DNA from 3 places in the Allobosea sp. LjRoot9 genome. Region 1 is predicted to be linked to each of the others. Evidence: predicted binding sites of a transcription regulator. Region 1 holds the regulator's gene; each other region holds the start of a gene.

Region 1 (3,271 bases):
TGAAGGCGAAATCATCGGCGCCGGTGTTGAGCGGGATCTGCCTGTCCATCTTCTCCGCGCCGACGAGGTCGCTGGCGACCGCCGCCGCGAGCACCGTCTCGTCAGCGGTGTTGATCAAGGGCGGATAGCGGCGCTTGTAGACATAGTCGGCGCTGCAGCCCTGGATCGCCGCCACGCCCTCGGCGAGCACGCCCAGGCGCTGCTCCAGAATGTCGCGCACCGCGGCTGAGAAGCAGCGCGCCGTGCCGGTGACGACGACCTCAGCGGGAATGACATTGGGCGAGGAGAAAGCGCCGGCATTGATGTGGCCGACGCTCAGCACCGCCGGTTCGACGGCGGGAACATTGCGGGCGACGATCGCCTGGACGCCGAGGATGAAATTGGCCAGCGCGATCGTCGGGTCGGTCGCGGTATGGGCGCCGGAGCCACCATGGCCGCCAGTGCCGCGGAAGGTCACGACCCAGGTGTCGCTGGCGGCGAGCATCGGCCCTTGCCTGATGCCGAACTCCCCGGCGCGGCGGCCCGGCTGGTTGTGCATGCCGTAGACGGCATCGACCGGAAAGCGCTCGAACAGCCCCTGCTCGAGCATGACGCGGGCACCGCCCAACCCTTCCTCCGCCGGCTGGAAGATGAAATGGACCGTGCCGCCGAAATCCCGGTGCTCCGCCAGATAGCGCGCGGCACCGAGCAACATGGCGATATGTCCGTCATGCCCGCAGGCGTGCATCTTGCCGGGAATGGTCGAGCGATGCGGGATCTCGCTCTTCTCCTCGATGCGCAGCGCGTCCAGTTCGGAGCGAAGCGCGATGGCGCGCTGTCCGCCGCGCTCGCCCTTCAGCGTGCCGACCACCCCGGTCCCGGCCACCCCCTCATGAGTCTCGATGCCCCAGCCGCGCAGCGTCCGCGCCACCAGGGCCGCCGTCCTGACCTCCTCGAAGGCGATCTCGGGATGGGCATGAATGTCGCGCCGGATGGCGATGAGGTCGGCTTCGAAAGCCTTGATGGCGGGAAAAACGGGGCTGTCGAGCACGGTCTCGAATCCTGGCGGGCGTATGAGCGGCCAAGATTAGAGAGGAACCCTACCTGCAACAATCGACGGAGTCGCAGATCCCCGCTGCAATGGCAAAGCGGTCCGCATTCGCCGCCGTGGCAATCCCTAAGCTCCGTCATTCCGGGGCTTCGCCCTCGGGTCCGACCTTTGGTCGGCCCAAGGATAAACTCCGCGAAGAGCCCGGAACCCAGAACCGATGAGGGTTCCAAGAGGCGCTCGGACATCAGAGCTTCGGCAATGAGCAACAACGGTTCTGGGTTCCGGGCTCAGGCCTTCGGCCTGCCCCGGAATGACGCGCGCTCTTAGCCGCGCGCAAACGTCTCGTCGAAGGCGTAGCCCGCGCCGCGCACCGTACGCAGCGGGTCCTTGGCATCACCGGGCGTGATCGCCTTGCGCAGGCGGCCGACATGAACGTCGACCGTGCGCTCGTCGATATAGACGTCGCGACCCCAGACGGCGTCGAGGAGCTGTGCGCGGGAATAGACCCGGCCCGGCGCCTGCATCAGGAATTCGAGCAGGCGGAATTCGGTCGGGCCGAGATGCAATTCCGCGCCGGAGCGGCGGACGCGGCGCGTCGTGCGGTCGAGTTCGAGATCGCCGGCCGCTAGCAGCCCCGCGACATGGCCAGGCTTGGCCCTGCGCAAGAGCGCCTGGATGCGCGCGATCAGTTCAGGCAGCGAGAACGGCTTGACCACATAGTCGTCGGCGCCGGTGGCGAGGCCGCGCACGCGCTCGGTCTCCTCGCCGCGGGCGGTGAGCATGATGATCGGCACGCGCTCGGTGTCCCGGCGCGTGCGCAGGCGGCGGCAGAGCTCGATGCCCGACAAGCCCGGCAGCATCCAGTCGAGCAGGACGAGGTCGGGCGTGTGGTCGCGCAGATGCAGCTCGGCATCGTCGCCGCGTGCGACGCTGTCGACCTCGAAGCCCTCGGCTTCGAGGTTGTAGCGCAGGAGCAGGGTGAGCGGCTCCTCGTCCTCGACGATCAGGATGCGTGCGGGCATGTCTCAGTTCCGTTCCTGGCATTCAGCCGACACACACCGTCATGCTCGCCCTGGTGGCGAGCATCCACGTCTTGAACACAGGTCTCGACCAGCGAAGACGTGGATGGTCGGGACAAGCCCGACCATGACGGGAAAGCTGCCGGTGCGTTCATTCCATCAGCTCCCCGTCACCGCCTCGACATTGATGTCGGTGGTGTCGAGCTTCGGGCGGTTGAGATCGAGCGACTCGCCGGTGACGAGATAGTGGATCGTCTCGGCGATGTTGGTGGTGTGATCGCCGATGCGCTCGACATTCTTGGCGCAGAACAGGAGATGCGTGCAGAAGGTGATGTTGCGCGGGTCTTCCATCATATAGGTCAGCAATTCGCGGAAGAGCGAGGTGTAGAGCGCGTCGATCTCGTCGTCGCGGCGCCAGACCTCCATGGCCTTCTGCTCGTTGCTCGCGGCATAGGCGTCGAGCACGTCCTTGAGCTGGGCCTGGACGAGCCGGCTCATATGCTCGAGCCCGACCACGGCGCGATGCGGCGGCTGGAACTGGCCGGAGATCGCGACCGCGCGCTTGGCGATGTTCTTGGCGAGATCGCCGACGCGCTCGATGTCGGCGGCGATGCGGATCGCCGAGATCAGTTCACGCAGGTCGTTCGCCAGCGGCTGGCGCCGGGCGATGGTCAGGACCGCGCGCTCCTCGACATCGCGCTGGAGGTTGTCGAGGCGCTGGTCGGCGCTGATCACCTTCTGGGCGAGCGTGGTGTCGCGGCGCACCAGCGCCACGGTGGAATCGCCGAGCATGCGCTCGGACATGCCGCCCATCTCGGCGAGGCTGCGGCGCAGCGCCTCGAGTTCGGCGTCGTAGGAGCGGACGATATGTTCGGTCATCGCGGCGGATCCTCTGGAAGCGAAAACAGGGTTCGATAGTCAGCCGAAGCGGCCGGTGACGTAGTCCTGGGTCTGCTTCTTGTGCGGGTTCATGAAGATGGTGTTGGTCGGCGCGAACTCGATCACCTCGCCGAGATACATGAAGGCGGTGTACTGCGAGATGCGCGCCGCCTGCTGCATGTTGTGGGTGACGATGACGATGGTGAAATCGGTCTTGAGCTGCTCCAGCAGATCCTCGATCTTGCCGGTCGAGATCGGATCGAGCGCCGAGGTCGGCTCGTCGAACAGGATCACCTCCGGCTTCTGCGCGATGGTGCGCGCGATGCACAGGCGCTGCTGCTGG
Region 2 (3,271 bases), on a different contig from region 1:
TCCTGCTGCTGGCGCCGCTGCTCCTGCCCGTTGCGATCTCGGCCGGGCTCGATCCGATCCAGTTCGGCGTCATCCTGGTGGTCAACTTGATGATCCATGGCCTGACCCCGCCATTGGGCATTCTGGTCTATGTCGTCAGCGGCATCACCCGGGTTCCGGCAGGCGCCGTCTTCCGGGCCGTTCTGCCATTGCTGGCGACGCTTCTGGTCGCGCTTGCGGTATTGTGCCTGGGGGCGGCCGCCTGGCCCTCGCTTCCACCATCCTTCAAGGAGTTGTTCTGATGTCGCCGACCCGCCGCGAGATCACGGCCGGCCTGTTGGCCGTGCCCGCGCTGCTCTCCAGCCGTACGGCCCATGCCGCCGGCCGGCCCGTGACGGTCGCCTCGCTCTTCGGCGAGGACAAGCCCGAGACCAGGGTCTGGCGCAAGATCGCCGAGATTCTGAACCGGACCGCGCCCGGCCGTTTCGATCTGCGTATCGTCGGCAATGCCGCGCTGGGCGGCGAGAAGGAGGTCGCCGAGGGTGTCCGGCTGGGTTCGGTCCAAGCCTCGCTCTCGACGATCTCGGCCTTGTCGGGCTGGGTTCCCGATAGCCAGATCCTCGATCTGCCCTTCCTGTTCCGCGACCGGGGCCATCTCAAACGCGTGCTGGCGGGACCGCTTGGCGACGAGCTCAAGGGCAAGTTCGAGCGCCAAGGCTTCGTCGTGCTCGGCTTCATCAATTACGGCGCGCGCCATCTCCTGGCCAAGGAGCCGATCACCACGCCCGCAGGCATCAAGGGCAAGCGCATCCGCGTGATCCAGAGTCCGTTGCACACGGAACTCTGGTCAGGGCTCGGCGCCTATCCGACGCCGATCCCGATCCCTGAGACCTATAACGCGCTGAAGACCGGCGTGGTTGATGCGATGGACCTGACCAAGTCGGCCTATGTCGGCTTCAAGCTGCACGAGGTCGTGCCCTATCTGATCGAGACCGGCCATATCTGGGCCTCGGGCGTGATCTATGTCTCGGCGGCGTTCTGGAAGGGGCTTTCAGCCGAAGACAAGGCGGCACTGTCGGCCGCTGCCGCCGAGGGGGCTGGCTATTTCGACGAGTTGATCGTCGCTGACGAGGAGGCCTCGATGGCGAAGGCCGCGGCGGAAGGCGGCAAGGTCGTGCAGCCGCAGGACTGGCCGGCCTGGGAGGAGGGCGCGCGCAAGGTCTGGACCTCGTTTGCGCCCAAGCTCGGCGGCATCGACAAGATCGAGGCGGTGGCGAAGAGCCCGTGAACCTTGATTGGGCTGCTAATGTGCAGCCCGGTCGAGATGGCCGAGGTCGCGGCTGGGGTCGAGCCGGTCGCGGACGCGCTGCTTCAGCGCCTTGACGTCGGGAAAGCCGTCATCGGCGACGCGGTCCCAGATCAGCATGTCGTCGTAATGGATCTGGAAGCTGCCGCCGCTGCCCGGCCGCAAGGCGACCTCGCCGAGATCGGGGCCGAAGGTGTGAAGCAGCTCCTGCGCCATCCAGGCCGAGCGCAGCAGCCAGTTGCACTGCGTGCAGTAGGTGATGGCGATGCGCGGCGGTTTCACGTCACTCATTGGCTTTCGCTCCGTAGCGGTCTGGCGGTGAACCGTTCAGCCGACCGGGGCGCGCGGTTCTTGCGCAAGCCTCTCGCCGACACAAGCCTCTTGCCGGCATATGAGGCGCGGGGCAAGCGGTGATCGTGCCATCCTGCCGGCCGAGTCTCGTTGTCATCGCATCGTCATCCGTCACTTTCATTCGCAGGTGTTTGCATTCGCGGGGTGTTCGCGCCGATTCGCGGCGCTGGCCGAGAGGAATGAGATGTCGATTGTCATCGCGGGCGGCACGGCGCTGCTGGAGGAGCTGGTCGAGGCCGATATCGTCGTCGCGGGCGGCAGGATCGCGGAGCCGGGCGCGCCTGCTCCCGCCGGTGCTCTACGGCTCGACGCTTCCGGCCTGCTCGTGCTGCCGGGCATCGTCGATTGCCATGGCGACGCCTTCGAGCGCCACATCATGCCGCGTCCCGGCGTCTCCTTCGATATCGATCTCGCCTTGCGCGACGCCGATCGCGCCATGCTGGCGAGCGGCATCACGACCGCTTTCCATGGTGTGACCTGGTCCTGGGAACCGGGCCTGCGCGGCGCCGACAATGCGCGCTCGCTGATCGAGGCGATGGCGCGCCTCGCCCCCGAGCTCGGCGCGGACACGCGTTTCCATCTGCGCCACGAGACCTTCAATCTCGACGCCGAAGCCGAGATTCTCGACTGGCTCGCCAAGGGCCGGGTCGGCGTGCTCGCCTTCAATGACCATACCGAGGGCTTGATGAAGGAGGGTGTCCGTCCGGCCAAGGTCGCCAAGATGGTCGAGCGTACCGGGCTGGCTTCGGCCGATTTCATGACGTTGGCCGAGGCGGTCTATTCCCGCCGCGACGAGGTCGCGGGCTCGGTTTCGCGGCTGGCGCAGGCGGCGCTCGAGGCTGGCGTGCCGGCCTTGTCGCATGACGACATGACGCCGCAGATGCGGGCCTGGTATCGCTCGCTCGGCGTACGCGTCGCCGAATTCCCGATCGATGTGGCGACGGCGCGAGAGGCTGCCGCCCATGGCGAGGCGATTGTGTTCGGCGCGCCCAATGTCGTGCGCGGCGGCTCGCATCTGGGCTGCCCCGGGGCAGAGGACATGGTGCGCCAAGGGCTCTGCACGATCCTGGCCTCGGACTACTACTATCCGGCGCTGGCGCTTGCCCCGTTCATCCTGGCTCGCAAGGGCGCGGCGGCGTTCACGGAAGCCTGGAAGCTCGTCTCGCAAGCGCCGGCGCAGGCGCTGGGACTACACGATCGCGGCGTGATCGCGCCCGGCAAGCGCGCCGATCTCATCCTGGTCGCGGAGGGGCCTCAGCCGCGCGTCGTCGCGACGATCGCCGGCGGCAGGCTAGTCTATCTAGCGGAGCAACGCATTCTGGCATGACGCGGCCGGTACCGCGGCCAGGGCTGCTCGCCGAGGAAATCTCATTATTCTATGATTCTAGAAATACGGATTGACGGCCTGTCGAGATTGGATCATCATGCTTGCATGAACACGCAAGATGCCGCCGCCAGACTCGAAGCCCTGGGTAATCCGACCCGGCTCTCGCTCTTTCGCTTGCTGGTCCGCGCCGGCCATGACGGGCTCTCCGTCGGCCAGTGCCAGCAACGGCTCGAGATCGCGGCCTCGACCCTGTCGCATCACCTCAAGACGCTGATCATCGTGGGGCTCGTCAGCCAGGAGCGCGACGG
Region 3 (3,271 bases), on a different contig from region 1:
CCAGCTCTGTTCATTGTCGAGGAAATTGGCCTGCATGATCTGTTCGAGCAACTGCTGGTGCACCGTGGCGTTCAGAATCGGCGTCAGCGCCTCGACGCGACGGTCGAGATTGCGCGGCATCAGATCGGCCGAGGAGATATAGAGCTTGGCCTTGGCCGAAGGCAGGCCGTGGCCTGCCCCGAAGGCGTAGACCCGGGTGTGCTCCAGGAAGCGGCCGACGATCGACTTGACGCGGATGTTCTCGGACAGCCCGGGAACGCCGGGCCTCAGGCAGCAGATACCGCGCACGACGAAGTCGATCTCGACCCCGGCCTGGCTCGCATCATAGAGCGCGTCGATGATCTCGGGATCGACCAGCGAATTGCACTTGCCCCAGATCGCGCCCTTGCGGCCGGCCTTCACATGGGCGACCTCCTCGGCGATGTCGGAGAGCAGGCGCTGCTTCAGCCCCACCGGCGAAACCGACATCTTCTCCAACTCGGCCGGCTCGGCATAGCCGGTGATGAAGTTGAAGATGCGCGCGACATCCTGCGACATCACCGGGTCGGCGGTGAAGAAGGATACGTCGGTGTAGATGCGCGCCGTGATCGGGTGGTAGTTGCCGGTTGCGATATGGCAATAGGTCACGAGCTGGCCGGACTCGCGGCGCACCACCATCGACAGCTTGGCGTGGGTCTTGAGCTCGATGAAGCCGTAAACGACCTGGACGCCGGCGCGCTCCAGATCCTTGGCCCAGCGGATATTGGCCTCCTCGTCGAAGCGCGCCTTGAGCTCGACCAGGGCGGTCACTGATTTGCCGGCCTCCGCCGCTTCGGCCAGAGCATGCACGATCGGGGAGTTCGACGAGGTGCGATAGAGCGTCTGCTTGATCGCGACCACGCTGGGATCGCGCGCCGCCTGCTGCAGGAACTGCACGACGACGTCGAAGCTCTCATAGGGATGGTGGACGATCAGGTCTTTCTGGCGGATCGCGGCGAAGCAGTCGCCGGCATGTTCGCGGATGCGCTCGGGGAAGCGGGCATTGTAGGGCTTGAACTTGAGATCGGAGCGGTCGACGCCGACGAGCTGCGAGAGTTCGTTGAGGCCGATCATGCCGGCGACATCGACGATCTCGTCGGCGTCGACCTTGAGCTCGCGCACGATCAGCTTGCGCAGATGCGCCGGCATGCCGGTCGAAACCTCGAGCCGAATGACGACGCCGCGCCGACGCAGCTTCAGCATCGTCTCGAAGACGCGCACCAGATCCTCGGCCTCCTCCTCGATGTCGAGATCGGTGTCGCGGATGACGCGGAACGAGCCGGTGCCCTTGACGTCATAACCCGGGAAGAGCTTGCCGATGAAGAGCGAGACCGCATCCTCCAGCGTGATGAAGCGGTGCAGGCCTTCGCGCCCCAGATCCGGCAATTCGATGAAGCGGTCCATCTTGATCGGCACGCGGATCAGCGCATCGAGCTGGCGCCCGTCGCTGATTCTCTCCAGTGCCAGCGCCAGCGTGAAGCCGAGATTGGGGATGAAGGGGAACGGGTGCGCCGGGTCGATCGCCAGCGGCGTCAGCACCGGAAAGATGTAGTGGAGGAAATAATCCTCCAGCCAGACCCGCTCCGGCCTGCCGACCTCGCTCGGCCCGAGCAGGTGAATCTTGTTCTCATGCAGGTCGCGCTTCAGCTCGACCCAGCGCGCCTGCTGGTCGTCCGTCAGCGCCGAGACCGCCTTGCCCAGTTCTGCAAGCTGCTCGGCCGGCGTCAGGCCGTCTTGGCTGCGCGTGACCACGCCGGCCTTGAGCTGTTCACGCAGGCCCGAGACGCGGACCATGAAAAATTCATCGAGGTTGGCGGCCGAGATCGAGAGGAAGCGCAGCTGCTCCAGCAGGGGGTGATTGCGGTTCGAGGCCTCTTCCATGACGCGGCGGTTGAACTGCAGCCAGGACAGCTCGCGGTTCATGAAGCGGGCGGGCGATTGCCGCAGCGGGGTATCAGCGCCGAGGGCGTCAATGGCGGGGATGTCGAGGTCCATGATTTCTGCCGTTTGCGCGTTCATCTGCTTCGCTTTTGCCTCCGCCGCCGCGTGCCGCGTTAGTCTCGCCGCGTCAGTTCCGCCGCTTCGATCCCGTCCGCTCTTGAAGCCACCCTAGCGTGACGCTTCGATGACATTCGATCCCGGCCTTCATGTCCATCGCACCTGCCGGATCACGGTTCGGGACGCGACCGCTCCTTGACCAGCCCGTCCACGAACAGATCGAGCACTTTGGCCATGGTTCCTTCGATGTCCGCATCCGCGACCTGCCAACTCGGGAAATGGCCATCGACCAGCATGCGCGCCAGACCATACACCAACGCACGCGCCGCGATCTGGATCAGGTGCCGGTCCTTGCAACGCAGAAGCCCGCGTTGCGCCGCCTCCTGCAACAGGGCTTCGATCTGAGCCTGGATTTCGGCGTTCTCCCGGCCCAGCGACGGCGATCCGTCGAAATCGATCGAGCGCCGTGACGAGATGATTTCGAAATGGGTCGGATTGCGTCTGGCCCAATCGAGATAAGCCCGCCCGATGGCGCGTATGCGCAGCATCGGATCATCATCCACCTCCTGCGCCAGCGCCAGCACGATCTCGGCCCTGAAGCGCCGCATCGCCTCCTCGGCCACCGCCGTCATCAGCGTCATCTTGTCCGGGAAGTGGCGGAACGGAGCTGCCGGCGAGACCCCGGCCAATCGCGCCGCCGCCCGGACACTCACCGCAGAGAGGCCCCCCTCCTCAGCCAGCTTGAGCGCCTGCTCGACGAGCTCCTCGCGCAAATTGCCGTGATGATAGGCCGGACTGCCCTCGCCCGCCTCGCGGTCTCCGGTCCGAGTCGGTTTCACAGTGCTCATGGATCGAAGCTAGTGCACGTTCCGGCAAAGGAGGAAACCTGCCAGCAAAGGAGGAAACCCGTTCCGAAGGCGCTGAACGCGAGCTTCTTCGCATTGCAAATCAGGCTAAGCGTCCTCGCATCACAATCATGTAATCATCGATTACATTTATTGCCTGCAGTGGCCGCCGGTGCAATCGTCGCTCATAGCGACGCACGCCTCTCACGAAACGGCACCGACATGACAATCGCACGCAACCAGCCGAAGCCATCATTTCCGGCAGGCCAGCTGGAAGGCTGGCCACTCCTTGGGCTGCTCGCATCCGGGCTCGTTTTGGGCGCGCTTGCCGCGCTTGCCACCTCTTCCGGCGGAAGCGACGGCATCCGGCTGGTTGTCCGCATCACGGCGCGGACATCTCTGGTGTTGTT

The links. The regulator PhoB, encoded in region 1, activates phosphate uptake and scavenging genes when phosphate is short. The targets are predictions, from matches to a motif close to TGTCATNNANCTGTCAT.
Region 2: a site for PhoB is predicted at 1,728-1,744, ahead of ACSQ3P_RS01915 (alpha-D-ribose 1-methylphosphonate 5-triphosphate diphosphatase). Genes of this name have one in related genera too.
Region 3: a site for PhoB is predicted at 2,133-2,149, ahead of ACSQ3P_RS06715 (RNA degradosome polyphosphate kinase). Genes of this name have one in related genera too.

Annotation. Positions count from the first base shown of each region.
Region 1 covers NZ_CAXUPC020000002.1:700,227-703,497, forward strand. The annotation lists gene ACSQ3P_RS11950 (M20 aminoacylase family protein) at 1-1,030, opposite strand, end outside; gene phoB (phosphate regulon transcriptional regulator PhoB) at 1,354-2,052, opposite strand; gene phoU (phosphate signaling complex protein PhoU) at 2,209-2,928, opposite strand; gene pstB (phosphate ABC transporter ATP-binding protein PstB) at 2,968-3,271, opposite strand, start outside.
Region 2 covers NZ_CAXUPC020000001.1:390,525-393,795, forward strand. The annotation lists gene ACSQ3P_RS01900 (TRAP transporter large permease) at 1-281, shown strand, start outside; gene ACSQ3P_RS01905 (TRAP transporter substrate-binding protein) at 281-1,267, shown strand; gene ACSQ3P_RS01910 (SelT/SelW/SelH family protein) at 1,283-1,576, opposite strand; gene ACSQ3P_RS01915 (alpha-D-ribose 1-methylphosphonate 5-triphosphate diphosphatase) at 1,821-2,963, shown strand; gene ACSQ3P_RS01920 (ArsR/SmtB family transcription factor) at 3,069-3,271, shown strand, end outside.
Region 3 covers NZ_CAXUPC020000001.1:1,440,661-1,443,931, forward strand. The annotation lists gene ACSQ3P_RS06715 (RNA degradosome polyphosphate kinase) at 1-2,037, opposite strand, end outside; gene ACSQ3P_RS06720 (TetR/AcrR family transcriptional regulator) at 2,187-2,789, opposite strand; gene ACSQ3P_RS06725 (hypothetical protein) at 3,084-3,271, shown strand, end outside.